Regions from separate parts of the Nocardioides houyundeii genome, predicted to be linked through region 1. Evidence: riboswitches for the same ligand, from Rfam matches in the RefSeq annotation. Region 1 holds a riboswitch; the other holds the start of a gene.

Region 1 (7,551 bases):
ACCTCCGCTACCCGGTGTCGGTCCGCGTCGGAGATCCGCAGCTGGGAGGGGTCGTGCTCGCTCATGCGTCCCAGCCTAGCCACAGCCCTGGGCCGCCACCTACCCCGTCACCGCTCGGATTCCGGTCCCGGAGCGTCGTGGCAGATGCCGCGGCGAGGTTGCCCGGCCACCGGCTGCGCCGCCTCGGCGGTGTGGGCCACGGGCCCCCGACCTCGGCCCAGCTCCCACTGCCGGCTGCGGCGCAGCGCGGAGGTGGTGAACTCGGCGGCCTGCGCCACCGCCTGCACCAGGTCGACGCCGGAGGCCAAGCGGGTGGCCAGCGCACTGCTGTGGGTGCAGCCGGTGCCGTGGTCGTTCGTCGTCGCAACCGCTGGGTGACGCAGCGACAACGGCTCGCCGCCGGGTCTGGCGAGCCAGTCCCTGCCCTCGGGTCCACCGGTCACCACCACCGAGCACCCGAGCCTGGTCAGCGCCCGGGCAAGGTCGGGGGCGGACGCCCGGAGCCCGGCCAGGGCGGCTGCCTCGTCACCGTTGGGGGTGGCCACGGTGGCGACCGGCAGCAGGTGCTCCCGGTAGGCGGCCACCACCTCCGTGTCGCCGAGCACCGCCCCGCTGGTGGCCACCAGCACCGGGTCCACCACCAGGGGCAGCCCGAGGTCCCGCACGCGGGTGGCCACCAGCGCGACCACGTCGGCCGAGCCGAGCATCCCGGTCTTCACGCACGCCACCGGGAGGTCCTCCAGGACCGCGTCCAGCTGCGCCGAGACCACCTCCAGCGGCACCGGGTGGACCGCCCGTACGCCGGTGGTGTCCTGGGCGGTGACCGCAGTGACCACGCAGGCCCCGTGGGCGCCGAGCTGACCGATCGTGGCCAGGTCCGCAGCGACGCCGGCCGCGCCGCCGGAGTCCGTGCCGGCGATGGTCAGCACCACCGGCGGAGTGCCGCGCCCGCTCCTCGGCGTCACCGGGTGACCTCCAGCAGCCGGGCCACGACCCCGGCAGGATCGGCTGCCCGCATCACCTCGCCCATCACGGCCACCCCGTGGGCCCCGGCCTCCAGCGCTTGGCGGGCGTTGTCGACCCCGACCCCGCCGAGCGCCAGCACGGGCAGCGGGAGCCCGCGGTACGCGGTCCGCGGCACCGCAGGCCCGTACCCGGGCTTGCTCGCCGAGCAGGCGAACGGCGACAGGGTGGCCCAGCGCCCCCCGGCGCGCCGCACCGCGACGACCTCGGAGCGGGAGTGGCAGGAGCGGCCCCAGGGACCGGCCGGCTCCCCCAGCTGCTCCGGCTCCTGATGGGCGGCGAGGTGGAGGCCGTGCGCGGCGGGATCCGCGACGCGGGAGGAGACCACGACCAGGCCCGCCAGCTCGGCCAGCGTGGCGACCAGCGCCCGGCGCGTCGCCGGCCGGAGGTCGTGCTCGCGCACGATGACGGCCCCCAGTCCGGCACTCGCACACGCGGCGATCGTGCCGACCAGGTCGCGTCCCGGTGGCAGCTGGCTGCGGTCGGTGACCAGGAACAGTCTGGGCGGCACTGCGAGACCCGCGGGACCGGGCCCCGGGGCGCGACGGGTGCGGGGGCTCATCCGATCCGCCCATCGCGGGGGCTCGAGGCCCGGGCCGTGGCGCGGCGCGGGATGCGCCCGGCCTCCCGGGCGGCGTACCCCGCCTCCACCGCCAGGCGCAGCGCCCGCGCCATCACCGGCGGGGCGGCGGCCCGGGTCACCGCGGAGGCCGCGAGGACTCCGGCGCAGCCGAGCTCCATCGCCAGGGCCGCGTCGCTGGCGGTGCCGATGCCGGCGTCCAGCACGACCGGTACCTGGACCGCGGCCACCACCGACTCCACCGCGAACGGGTCCATCACTCCCAGGCCCGACCCGATGGGCGACCCGAGGGGCATCACCGCGACGCAGCCGAGGTCGGCGAGCCGTCGGGCGAGCACGGGGTCGGCGCCCATGTAGGGCAGCACCGCGAACCCGTCGGACACCAGCTGCTCCGCGGCCTCCAACAGCTCCACGGCGTCGGGCAGCAGGGACTCCTCGTCGCCGATCACCTCGAGCTTGACCCAGTCTGTCCCCAGGGCCTCCCGCGCCAGCCGAGCCGTCAGCACCGCCTCCCGGGCCGAGCGGCAACCGGCCGTGTTGGGCAGCACCCGGACCCCGTGCCGACCCAGGAGGCCCAGCAGGCCGTTCTGCCCACCGCCCCCGGCGCGCCGCATGCTCACCGTGACCAGACCGGGACGAGCCGCCTCCAGCACGGGCTCGAGCAGCGAGAGCCGGGGCAGTCCCCCGGTGCCGAGCAGCAGTCGGGAGGTGAGCTCCACCCCTGCGACGCGCAGGCCGGTCATCCGCCCTGCACCGCCGTCACGACCTCGACCACGTCACCGGGGACCAGCTCGCGACCGCCGACGGCCGCTCGCGGCACCACCTCGCCGTTGACGGCCACCGCGACTCCGGGACGAAGGCCCCCCAGCAGCTCGGCCACGGTGCCCGGCGGCACCTCGGCGGGCGAGCCGTTCAGCACGATCCTCATTGCGGCACGCTCCTGCTCGGCGCCGTCTGCCACGCCCCGGTCGGCGGGTGGACGGCGTCGAATCGACGTGGGTCCCAGGCCGGCTCGCTCGCACCGCCGTCCAGCTGGTCGGCGATCAGCACCGCGGTGAGCGGGGCCAGCAGCACCCCGTGCCGGTGGTGCCCCGCGGCCAGCAGCACCTCCGGCAGGTGGGTGGCACCCACCAGCGGACGGTGGTCGACGGAGGCCGGGCGGTCCCGGGCGACCGCCTCGGCGAAGGTGGCGCGGTCCAGTCCGGGCAGCAGGGTCCGCGCCGCCGCCAGCAGGGTCGCCAGGCCCTCCAGCGTCACCACCGGCGGTGCGGCGTGCTCGCTCTGGGTGGCACCGATGACCACCTCGCCGTCCGGGCGGGGCACGACGTAGACCGGAGTGCCCCGCACCCAGCCGCGCAGGGTGCGCCGGGGCGGGTCGGGGCAGTGCGCGCGCACCACCTCCCCGCGGACCCCGCGCACCAGGTGGGCGAACGGCGGGGGCAGGGTGGTCCCGGTCGCCACGACAGTGACGTCGGCCGGCCCGGTGGCGGCCGGGACCACCCGGCACCGGCGTCGCAGCGCCCGCACCACGACCCGGGGGTCGACGCTGTGGTCGCGGGGCAGCAGAGCGGCTCCCGCGCAGCCTCGGGCCAGGGCAGGCTCCAGGACCCGGGCGTCGCGAGGGTCGAGCCGCTCCAGGGGCTCGCCGTGGTCGGTGAGGAGCGACAGCAGTCGGCCCAGGTCGTCGGCGTCCCCGGCGTCGTGGGCCACCAGCATGGTGCCGACCGGCCGCAGCGGCACCCCCAGGTCCTGGGCCAGCCCCGGCCACAGGTCGGCACTGCGCCGACCGGTCCGGAGCAGGTCGGCCTCACCGTGCCAGGCCTCGCCGGCCGGGCTCAGCATCCCGGCCGCGGCCCAGGAGGCGCCGCTGCCGGGCGCGGGGTCGACCACCTCGACGCGGTGCCCGCGACGCCCCAGCTCCAGGGCGCAGGTGAGCCCGATGATCCCCGCGCCCAGCACCCGGACGCGGAGCGTGCTGTCCTCGACGGTCATGTCAGGCTCCTCAGGCCGACGCCGTCACGAGCTCCTTGGCCGCGGCCACCGGATCTCGCGCGCCCCAGATCCCCGCGATGACCGCGACACCGTGCGCCCCGGTGGCGCGCGCCTGGACCGCGCGTGCCGCGGTCACCCCGCCGATGGCGAAGAGAGGCAGCACCCCCTGAGCGGACTCGATCGCCCCCGGTCCCAGGGGCGTGGGCAGTCCCGACTTGCTGCGCGTGCCCCAAACCGGCCCGAACCCGGCGTACGTCGCCCCGTCGGCGCGCGCCTGCGCCACCGCCTGTGGGTCCCGGCACGTCGCCCCCACCAGCAGGTCGGGCGCCAGTCGTCGCGCCACCGCGACCGGGAGGTCGTCGGCTCCCAGGTGCACGCCGTCCGCCCCGGTCGCCAGGGCGATGTCGACCCGGTCGTTGACCACCACGGTGGCGCCGTGGGAGCGGACGGCCGCGATGACCAGGGTGACCAGCGCCAGCAGCTCGCGGTCGCCGGCCCCCTTGGCCCGGACCTGGAAGCCGTCGACCCCGGCCTCGGCGAGGGCGGTGAGCAGGGTCAGGTCGTCGGTGGCCGAGACGAGGCAGAACAGACGGGGCAGGATGGTGGGGTACACGTGAGCTCCTCGACGCTTCCTTCGCCGGCATGACCCGGATCAGGTTCGACGGTCGGAGCGGAACAGCTCCCTCTCAGCCCGCTGCCGCAGGCTCCCGTGGTGGACGCCTCCGACGCTAGCAGCGCCAGGCAACCACGTCGAGACGTCTCAGCGACCCGCGACGAGCACCGGTGCCGGGGAGACGGTCAGCGCCACCCGGTCGCCGGGGCGCAGCTGCGTCGCGGCCGAGCTGGCCAGCTGCACGAGGACGTCCGTGCCGTCCTCCAGCGCACAGTGCACCCGCGAGACCGGACCCAGGAAGCCGACGGAGGTGACCGTGGTGGTGGCTCCGGGATCCGCGACGAGCCCGATCGACTCGGGGCGGACCAGCGCCAGCCCCTCGCCGGTGGCGGAGCCGGCCAGCACGGGCACCCGCTGGCCGAGCACGACGGCCTCGGCGCCCTCCACGTGCGCCGGCAGCCGGTTGGAGAGTCCCACGAAGGCCCCCACGAACGGGGTGGCCGGCGCGGAGTAGAGCTCGGTCGGAGGTGCCAGCTGCTCCAGCCGTCCCGCGTTCATCACACCCACCCGGTCGGCGACGGCGAGCGCCTCCTCCTGGTCGTGGGTGACGAACAACGTGGTGGTCCCGACCTCGAGCTGCACCCGTCTGATCTCGTCACGCAGCTGGACCCGCACCTTGGCGTCCAGCGCGGACAGCGGCTCGTCGAGCAGCAGCACGGACGGCTCGAAGGCCAGCGCGCGAGCCAGTGCCACCCGCTGCTGCTGACCTCCGGAGAGCTCGTGGGCGTAGCGGTCGGCCTGGGTGTGGAGCCCGACGAGGTCGAGCATCGCACCGGCACGCTCGCGGCGCGCCGCGCGGCCGGTGCCGCGCAGCCGGAGCCCGAAGGCCACGTTGTCGATCACGGTCATGTGCGGGAAGAGGCTGTAGGCCTGGAACACCATCCCCATGTCCCGCTTGTTGGCCGGCACCCTGGTGACGTCCCGTCCGCCCACGCTCACGGTCCCCGAGGTGGCCCGGTCGAGGCCGGCCAGGATGCGCAGGGCGGTGGTCTTGCCGCAGCCCGAGGGACCCAGCAGCACGATCATCTCGCCGGGGTCGATCTCCAGGTCGAAGCCGTCCAGGGCGCGCACCGAGCCGTAGACGCGGGTCAGGTCCTTGAGCTGGACAGCGAGACCGCGTCCTGTCATCGGTGGGGCGGTCATCGTCCGGCTCCTTGCTGGTGGCGGTTCCGGCTGAGGAAGGTGAACCCCAGCAGCAGGAACGTGGTCAGGGCCATGGTCGCGAGGGCGCCTGCCATCGCGGCCGGGCCGTTGCTCTTGTAGATGGAGGCCATCGCGACCGGCATGGTGTCGAAGTGCAGCAGCGAGGCGAAGGTGAACTCTCCCAGCACCAGGGCCACCGAGATGAAGGCGGCGCCGAGGACCCCACCGGTGATGTTGGGCACGATCACCCGCAGGATCACGGTGGCCCAGCCCGCGCCCAGGGAGCGCGCCGCCTCAGCCAGGGTGGTGACGTCGATGGCCGACAGCGCTGCGTCGATCGACCGGTAGGCGTACGGCAGCACCAGCACCACGTAGGCGAAGGTCAGGGTCAGCGCGGAGTCACCGAGCAGGAGGGTGACCCAGGAGAAGACGTTGCTGAACCCGACCACGATGACCAGGGCCGGGATGGTGAGCGGCAGCAGGCACAGGAACTCGATGAGCCGGCGCGCCTGTGGCACCCGCAACCGGGTCCAGACCATCGTGGGCACGAGCAGCACCACCATCAGCACCACCGTGAACAACGCCAGCAGCAGCGAGGTGACGATCGCGGAGCGGAAGTCCTCGTCGCTGACCATGAAGCGCCAGTTGTCCCAGGTGCGACCCGGGGCGCTGCCCCGCACCTGGGTGGAGAAGTCGAACATCGCCAGCATCGGCACGAAGAAGTACGCCGCGAAGGCGATCAGGGCCAGGGCACGCAGCACCCGGAATCCACCGGTGACCCTCACGGCATCCACCTCGAGGTCCGTCGCAGCAGCAGGTTGTAGGCGAGCATGACCACCGAGACCACCACGATCATCTCCAGGGCCAGCGCGAAGCCGACGTTCGCCTGACCCAGCAGCACCTCGCTGGTGATGGCCTGGCGGATCAGCAGCGGCACGATCGGCTGGCCCTGGCTGACCAGCACCGCTGCGGTCGCGTAGGCGGCGAAGGCGTTGGCGAAGAGCAGCAGCGCGGAGCCGAGGAACGCGGGGAACAGCAGGGGGACCCCGACGTGGCGCCAGTACTGGGCCCGGGTGGCTCCGAGGTTGACCGCGGCCTCACGCCACTCCTGCCGCAGCCCGTCGAGGGCGGGCGCGAAGACGATGACCATCAACGGGACCTGGAAGTAGGTGTAGACGACGACGAGGCCGGGGAGTCCGAAGAGCCACCCGCTGCCGTAGAGGTCGGCACTGAACCAGTCGCTCATCGCGTTCGTCACGATCCCGACCGGGCCGATGGTCGCGATCCAGGCGAAGGCCAGGGTGATGCCGCCGAACTGGGCCAGCACGCCACTCACCGAGAGCGTGGCGCGACGGATGAGGCTGCTCGGCCCCACGGAGACCACGAGGAAGGCGAGCACCGCCCCGAGCGCCGCCCCGAGCACCGCGGTGGCGCCCGAGAGGACCAACGACCCGCGCAGCGCCGTGAGGGCGGCGTCGCTGGTCAGCGCGTCGAGGTTGCCCAGGGTGAATGCCCCGGACTCGTCCTGGAAGGCGCCCACGACCACCGTGAGCGTGGGGACCACCAGGAAGACGAGCAGGAACCCCAGGAAGGGCAGCAGCGGGAGGAAGGGGCCGACGGCTGGCCGACGGCCCCGCCCTCCCTCTGCTCGATCGGACATCGTCAGCGGATCGCCTTCGACCAGTTCTTGGCCAGGTAGGCGCCCGCGGTCTCGGTCTGCTCGTTGCTCGGGATCACCGGGTCACCGGTGACCTCCGGCAGGGCGTCCCAGAGCTTGGCGTCGATGGTGCCGGCCTCGGCCATGGCCTCGCCGCGCACCGGTCGGGCACCGCCCTTGAGCCACAGGTTCTGGCCCTCGTCGCTGTAGAGGAACTCCTGCCACAGCCGCGCCGCGGCCGGGTGCGGGGCGTCGGCGTTGATCGCCTGGTAGTAGTAGCCCGCGACCACGGCCTCGGAGGGCACGACGGTCTTCCAGGTGTCGACGTTGGCAGCAGCCGCGGCACCGAGGTAGTCCCAGTCGATGACGACCGGGGTGGTGCCCTGCTCGATGGTGGTCGAGTCGGGGTCGACGGTGAGGAAGTTGCCGGCCTTCTTGAGGTCGGCGAAGAAGTCCACCCCGGGGGCGATGTCGTCCGGCGAG
Region 2 (7,551 bases), 1.5 Mb from region 1:
TCGACGGCGGCTGGGCCATCGAGGCCGCCCGCGCGGTGCTCGAGCGGTCGCTGGCGCTGCTGGGGCACACCCCGGCCGACATCCGCTCCTTCCTGGTCACCCACGCCCACCGCGACCACTACACCCAGGCGGTCGCGCTGCGCACCGAGCACGGCGCCCACGTCAGCCTCGGGATCGGCGACAAGGGGTCGCTCGACGAGATCCAGGACGGCTTCAGCGGCGGGGACCCGCACATGGCGATGCTGCTGCGCGCCGGTGCCACCGACATCGCCAAGATCTGGGGCAACCACGCCGGGGAGGCCGAGCCGGACCCCTCGGTCTGGGGCTACCCCGACACCTGGCTGGACGGCGACCACCAGATCGCCGTGGGAGGGCGCCGGCTGGACGCGGTCGCCACGCCGGGTCACACCCAGGGCCACTTCGTCTTCGCCGACACCGCGGCCGGGCTGCTCTTCTCCGGCGACCACGTGCTGCCCACCATCACCCCCTCCATCGGCTTCGAGGGCGGGACCCCGGAGCAGCCGCTGGGTGACTTCATGACCTCGCTCGCCAAGGTCCGCGCCCTGCCCGACCTGCGCCTGCTCCCGGCCCACGGACCCCTGGCGCCCTCCTCGCACGCCAGGGCCGAGGAGCTGCTGGCCCACCACGAGCACCGGCTGGCGCAGTGCCTGGAGATCGTGGGCTCGGGCGAGCGGACGGCGTACGAGGTGGCGGGTGGACTGGGCTGGACCCGGCACGAGCGCCGGCTGGAGAGCCTGGACGTGTTCAACACCGCCCTGGCCACGATGGAGACCCGGGCCCACCTGGTGCTGCTGGTGGCCCGCGGCGACGTCACCGTCGCCGACGTGGACGGCGTGGACGTCTACCGGCGCGTCAGCCAGGCCTGAGATGGGCGGCCAGCCCGGCGACCCGCTGGTCCTCTACATCGCCGGCTGGGGACGCAGCGGGTCCACCCTGGCGGAGCGGCTGCTCGCCGAGATCGACGGCGTCACCCTGCTCGGGGAGGTCGTGCACCTGTGGGAGCGGGGCGTGCGCGAGGACCAGCTGTGCGCGTGCCAGTGCCCGTTCCACCAGTGCCCCTTCTGGAGCGAGGTGGGGCGCCTCGCCTTCGATGGGTGGGAGCGGGTCGAGGTGGACCGGATCGCCGAGCTCAAGTCGCAGGTGGACCGCCAGCGCCGGCTGCCGCGCACGGTACGGCGCCGACCGGACGCCGCCACTCGCGCCGCCATCGAGGAGTACGCCGGCTGGTTCCGCGCCGTCTACGCCGCGGCCCAGCAGGTCAGCGGCGCCCGGATCCTGGTCGACTCCAGCAAGGAGATCCCCACGGCCGTGACCCTGAGCCACCTTGAGGACCTGGACCTGCGGGTGCTGCACATCGTGCGCGACGCCCGCGGGGTGGCGCACTCCTGGGCCAAGGTGGTGGCCCGCCCCGAGGCGGACGGCGAGCCGATGCCGCGCTTTTCCCCGGCCCGCAGCACCGCCCTGTGGATGTCGGGCAACCTGACGGTCCAGGGGCTGGCCTGGCGCGGCGTCCCGGTGACCCGGCTGCGCTACGAGGACCTGGTGGCCTCCCCGGCCGAGGCCGTTGCCGGGGCCTGGGACGCGCTCGGGCTGCCGGGCCGGCCGGAGCTGCCGATGGTGGACGACCACAGCATCGAGCTGCACCCGAGCCACTCGGTGGCGGGCAACCCGATGCGGTTCCGCACCGGGATCACCGAGCTGCGCGCCGACGACGCGTGGCGCACCCGGATGTCGCGCTCGGACCGGGCTGTGGTGACCGCGATCGCGTGGCCGCTGCTGAAGCGGTTCGGCTATCTGTAGGCTGGCCGGCACAAGACAGGGGAGCACTTCGTCCGCGAGGACTCGGGTGCTGAGAGTGCGGATCCGCCGCAGACCCTAAGAACCTGCTCCGGTTAGCACCGGCGAAGGGAGTCATCACGTGAACACGCACGCCTGCACGAGCCCGAGGCTCACCACGTTCCACCGGGCGACGGCACTGGCACTGACCGGTGCGCTGCTCGGCGCCTGCAGCCTGCTCGGGGGTGAGGACAAGGCCGCCGAGGCCGGCGGGGCGAGCGAGGTGGTGCTGGTCACCCACGACTCCTTCTCGCTGCCCGAGGAGCTGCTCGCGGAGTTCCGCGAGGAGTACGGCCACGAGGTGGTGGTGCGCTCCTCCGGCGACGCCGGCGCGCTGAGCGCCAAGCTGGCGCTGACCAAGGAGAACCCCACCGGCGACGTGGCGTTCGGGGTCGACAACACCTTCGCCTCCCGGGTCCTGGACGAAGGGGTCTTCGCCCCCTACGACCCGCCGCGAGCCCCCGGCGCCGGTCGCTACGAGCTCCCCGAGGGCTCCGACCGGCTCACCCCGGTCGACGTGGCGGCCGTCTGCGTCAACATCGACGACACCTGGTTCGCCGAGCAGGACGTGGCCCCGCCGCGGACGCTGGCGGACCTGACGAAGCCGGCGTACCGGGACCTGATGGTGACCCCGGCCGCGTCGACCTCATCGCCGGGCATGGCCTTCCTGCTGACCACGGTCGCCGCCTTCGGCGAGGAGTGGCCGGCGTACTGGTCGGAGCTGCTGGACAACGGCCTCAAGGTCGTCGACGGCTGGTCGGACGCCTACTACACCGACTTCACCCAGGGCGGCGAGGGCGGGGAGCGGCCCATCGTGGTCTCCTACGACTCCTCACCCGCGTTCACCGTGCCCGAGGGGGCGGAGAAGTCCACGACCAGCGCGCTGCTGGAGACCTGCTTCCAGCAGGTGGAGTACGCCGGGGTGCTCAAGGGTGCGGCCAACCCCGAGGGTGCGAGGGACCTGGTCGCGTTCCTGCAGGAGCCGAAGACCCAGGCGGCGCTGCCGGAGAGCATGTACGTCTTCCCGGTGGTCACGGGCGTGGACCTGCCCGAGGACTGGGCCCGGTACGCCGCCCGCCCCGAGGACCCCTACACGGTCGACCCCGCCGACATCGCGACCAACCGGGACAAGTGGCTCCAGCAGTGGACCGACCTCACCACCGAGTGACTCCTCACCCGGCGAGCGGGGTGCGGCCGCCCCGGCGGCTGCTGGTCCTGGGCGCCCTGGCAACGGGGCCGCTGCTGGTCCTCGGCGTCTTCTTCGTGCTGCCCGTCGCCGCGATGGTGGGCCGCGGCTTCGTCGTCGACGGACACCTCGACGTCCCAGGGGTGCTCCAGGTCCTGGCCCGGCCCCGGGTGGGGCGGGTGCTGGCCTTCACCCTGGGCTCCGCGCTGGCCGGTACCGCGCTCTCGCTGCTCCTGGGACTGCCGGCCGCGTACGCGCTGAGCCGGCTCGCGCTGCCCGGACGCGCCGTGCTGCGAGCTGCGCTGCTGGTGCCGTTCGTGCTGCCCACGGTCGTGGTGGGGGTCGCCTTCCGACAGCTGCTCGGCGAGTCCGGGCCCCTGGGCTTCCTGGGCCTGGACGGCACCCCGGTCGCGATCGTCGCGGGCCTGGCGTTCTTCAACGCAGCCGTGGTGATCCGCTCCGTGGGGGCGGCCTGGGAGGGGCTGGACCCGCGGCCGGGCGAGGCGGCGGCGGCGCTCGGGGCCTCGCCGTGGCAGGTGCTGCGCACCGTCACCCTCCCGGCCCTGAGACCGGCGATCGTCTCCGCCGCCTCGGTGGTGTTCCTGTTCTGCGCCACCGCCTTCGGGATCGTGCTGGTGCTCGGCGGGGTGCGCTACGCCACGGTGGAGACCGAGATCTACCTGCTCACCACCACCCTGTTCGACCTGCAGGCGGCCGCCGCGCTCTCGGTGCTGCAGCTGGTGCTGATCACCGCACTGCTGGTGCTCACCGGCCGCACCCGCAACGGTGCCACGACCGTGTCGCGTCGCGCCGTGGCGCCGAGACGCCCGACCCGGCACGACCTCCCGGCGATGGCGATGACCGGAGTGCTGGTGGTGTTCGTGGCGACGCCGCTGGTCACCCTCGTGGTGGGCTCGCTGCGGGTCGGGGGCGAGTGGGGCCTGGGCAACTACCGGGCCCTCTCGGGGACCGGCGAGGACCGGGCGCTGCTGGTCCCGGTGACCCAGGCGCTGGCCACCTCGCTGCGCACCGCGGCCGACGCGACCACGATGGCGCTGGTCCTAGGGCTGGTCCTGGCCGTGATGGTCACGCGCCGCTCCCACACCCGGGCCGAGCGCCGGCTGCGGTCCTGGCTCGACGGCCTGTTCATGCTCCCCCTGGGAGTCTCCGCGGTCACCCTCGGCTTCGGCTTCCTGATCGCCCTGGACCGGCCGCCGGTGGACCTGCGGGACTCGGCGCTGCTGGTGCCGATCGCCCAGGCGCTGGTGGCGCTGCCGCTGGTGGTCCGCACCCTGGTCCCGGTGCTGGCCGGCCTGGACGACCGTCAGCGCCAGGCCGCAGCCTCGCTCGGGGCCGGCGCGCTGCGCTCCTTCCTCACCGTGGACGTCCCCGCGGTCTGGAAGCCGCTGCTCGCCGCCACCGGCTTCGCGTTCGCGGCGTCGCTGGGGGAGTTCGGGGCCACCTCCTTCCTGGCCCGGGAGGAGAACCCGACCGTGCCGGTGGTGATCTTCCGCCTGATCGGCAACCCCGGCGAGATGAACTACGGCATGGCGCTGGCCGCGTCGGTGGTGCTGGCCGGCGTCACGGCCGTGGTGATGCTCGCCGTGGAGCGCCTGCGGGTGCCGGCCGTGGGAGCCTTCTAGCGACATGGCTGCCCTCCTCTCGCTCCGCGACGTCTCCGTGCGCTACGGCGACCTGGTCGCCGTCGACTCCGTCTCCCTGGACCTGCCGGGGGGCGAGGTGCTGGCCGTGCTCGGTCCCTCGGGCTGCGGCAAGTCCACCCTGCTGCGCAGCATCGCCGGGCTGGAGCCGGTCAGCGCCGGGACGGTCCGCTTCGACGGCGAGGACCTGGCCGGGCGTCCCACGCACCGGCGGGGGTTCGCGCTGATGTTCCAGGACGGGCAGCTCTTCTCCCACCTGTCGGTGGCCCGCAACGTGGGCTACGCGCTGCGGCTGCGGCGGGTGCCCCCCGCGACGGTCGCAGCGCGGGTGGCCGAGCTGCTGGAGCTGGTCGGGCTGGCCGGGTACGCCGACCGGATGCCGGCCACCCTGTCCGGCGGCGAGCGGCAGCGCGTGGCGCTGGCCCGGGCGCTCGCGGTCCAGCCCCGGCTGCTCCTGCTCGACGAGCCGCTCTCCGCGCTGGACGCCGCGCTGCGGGAGTCGCTGGCCGCCGACCTGGCCAGGATCCTGCGCGAGTCCGGGACCACGGCGCTGATGGTCACCCACGACCACGACGAGGCGTTCATCGTCGCCGACCGCATCGCGGTGATGTTCTCGGGGCGGGTCGTGCAGCAGGGACCCATCTCCGGGGTGTGGGCGGAGCCGGTGGACGCGGTCACCGCGGAGTTCCTCGGCTACGCCGGGGTGCTGCGCGACGAGGCCGCGCGCCGGATGGCGGTCGCGGCGGGCCTGGAGCCGGGCGGGCTGCTGGCGCTGCGGCGCTCGGCCCTGGTGGTGGATCCCGCCGGCCGGCTGACCGGCACGGTGACCGCGGTGCTCAGCACGCCGGAGCTGCTGCGGCTCCAGGTCGACGTACCGGGGGTCGGGCGGCTGCACGCGGTGGCCCGCCTCGATGCCCGGGTGGCGGTGGGAGAGCAGGTGCCTCTGGTGGTGGAGCCGTCCCGTATCGCCCGGATACCGGATTCGGACGCGTGAGCGTCGGGTCCCTAGACTGCCGGGGTGTATCGCCGCGCCTACGTCCTGCTCATCGGGGTGACCGTCGTGATGGGGGTCCTCGCCCTGGCCGCGTCGATCTCGCTGGATCGGCCCCTGGTCGACCCTGAGGGGTTCCTGGGCCCGTCCTGGCTCCGGCTGCCGCTGCTGCTGTTCGCGGCGCTGCTGGCCGACATGCTGCCGCGGTACTTCTGGGAGGCCAAGGGCCACCCCGTCCAGGGCTGGGCCGCCATGAAGAAGCGCTGGCACACGCACTGGAACCGGGACCGGCTGACGCTCAACGTGCTGGGGATCGTCTGCTTCTACGTCACCTACGTCAGCTACCGGAACCTCAAGTCGTTCCTGCCGTTCATCACCGGCGACAAGAAGTACGACCGCGAGCTGCACGTGCTGGACCGTGCCCTGTTCATGGGCCACGAGCCCGCGAACGTGCTGCACGCGATGTTCGGCACCGGGGTCAGCGCGCACGTGCTCTCCTACATCTACCTCTGGTTCCTGCCGCTGGTGCCGATCGGGGTGGCGGTCTTCCTGGTCTGGTCCCGCAACATCACCTTCGGCTACTGGTTCGTCACCTCGCAGGTGCTGATCTGGACCCTCGGCACCGCCTCGTACTACGCGCTGCCCACCCTGGGCCCGGGGTTCCGCTACCCGTGGCTGTACGCCGACCTCCCCGAGAGCGGGACCAGCGCGCTGATGGAGTCGCTGTTCTATGCCCGCAAGGGGGTCATCCACGACGGGGTCGAGGGTGCGGTGCAGTCCGTGGCGGGGTTCGCCAGCCTGCACACCGGGGTGACCCTGCTGGTGGCGCTGATGGTGCAGTACACGGTGCGCAACCAGATCGTGAAGATCGTCTTCTGGGTCAACTTCGGCCTCACCGTGATCGCGACCCTGTACTTCGGATGGCACTACGTCGCCGACGACATCGCCGGTGTGGCGATCGCCCTGGTCTCCTTCTACGTCGGCGGTCTGGCGTCGGGGCAGAAGTTCAGCAAACACCGCCTGCGCTCCTATCCGACCTCGGCGACCGCCGAGATCCCGACGGCGGACGCGTCGCGGGCGGACTCCTCCGACCGGGAGTGAGGCGCGGGCGCACGTCGGCGCCAGCGAATTACATCGGTGTAGTAGTCAAGACGACACGCCGACAGTTGCATAACTTTGTTGGGAAAGATGTTCCCCGTGGGGCGAATGGGAACTAACGTGCCTGTTGTGTCTCGGACGGTGGGGAAGCCGCCCGAGACATCGCCGTGGGAGAGAGCTCTCTCTCCGGCGCAGGCTCACCAGCAAGGGGAACACCCGTGCGCACCCGCAGTGCTCTCGCCGGAACCATCAGCATCCTGCTCCTGATCGCCGCCTCCGGAGGCGCCCAGGGCGCCGACGACCCGATCCCCAGCGCCGACGACGTCGCCGCGGCCGAGCAGGCCGCGGACGACAAGGCCCGGGACCTCGCCGCCGTACGCGCCGACCTGGTCCTCGCCGACCAGCGCAGGCAGGGGGCCACCATCGCCGCCGCGCAGGCGGCCGAGACCTACAACCGCGCCAGCTGGGAGCTCGAGCAGGCGCGCGCAGGTGCCGAGCAGGCCCGGACCGTCGCCGACTCCGCGTCGGCCGACGTCGCGCTCCAGCAGGAGGCCTACAGCCAGACGCTGGTCCGCTCCTACGAGTCGGCGCCCGAGGTGTCCGGCATGGTCGCGATGGTGGACTCGGACGGCATCGGGACCTACCTGGAGCGCTCGGCCACCGTCGACAACGCGGTCGATGCCCTGGAGACCCGCTACCAGGCGTTCCAGGTCGCCTCCACCCTGGCCGACAGTGCCGTCACCTCGGCCACCGAGGCC

The links. Region 1 has a riboswitch for thiamine pyrophosphate ahead of thiE (thiamine phosphate synthase). Riboswitches for the same ligand answer to the same signal wherever they lie in the genome.
Region 2: linked by a shared signal. The riboswitch ahead of C0R66_RS16055 (thiamine ABC transporter substrate-binding protein) and the one ahead of thiE (thiamine phosphate synthase) in region 1 are both predicted to bind thiamine pyrophosphate.

Annotation. Positions count from the first base shown of each region.
Region 1 is NZ_CP025581.1:965,069-972,619, reverse strand. Features, by position in the region: gene C0R66_RS04715 (DUF1707 SHOCT-like domain-containing protein) at 1-65, opposite strand, end outside; gene thiD (bifunctional hydroxymethylpyrimidine kinase/phosphomethylpyrimidine kinase) at 108-965, opposite strand; gene C0R66_RS04705 (thiamine phosphate synthase) at 962-1,585, opposite strand; gene C0R66_RS04700 (thiazole synthase) at 1,582-2,346, opposite strand; gene thiS (sulfur carrier protein ThiS) at 2,343-2,531, opposite strand; gene C0R66_RS04690 (FAD-dependent oxidoreductase) at 2,528-3,595, opposite strand; gene thiE (thiamine phosphate synthase) at 3,606-4,208, opposite strand; TPP riboswitch at 4,207-4,316, opposite strand; gene C0R66_RS04680 (ABC transporter ATP-binding protein) at 4,356-5,411, opposite strand; gene C0R66_RS04675 (ABC transporter permease) at 5,408-6,196, opposite strand; gene C0R66_RS04670 (ABC transporter permease) at 6,193-7,071, opposite strand; gene C0R66_RS04665 (ABC transporter substrate-binding protein) at 7,074-7,551, opposite strand, start outside.
Region 2 is NZ_CP025581.1:3,330,497-3,338,047, reverse strand. Features, by position in the region: gene C0R66_RS16065 (MBL fold metallo-hydrolase) at 1-887, shown strand, start outside; gene C0R66_RS16060 (sulfotransferase) at 889-1,821, shown strand; TPP riboswitch at 1,829-1,948, shown strand; gene C0R66_RS16055 (thiamine ABC transporter substrate-binding protein) at 1,940-3,025, shown strand; gene C0R66_RS16050 (ABC transporter permease) at 3,022-4,686, shown strand; gene C0R66_RS16045 (ABC transporter ATP-binding protein) at 4,691-5,698, shown strand; gene C0R66_RS16040 (phosphatase PAP2 family protein) at 5,723-6,796, shown strand; gene C0R66_RS16035 (C40 family peptidase) at 7,012-7,551, shown strand, end outside.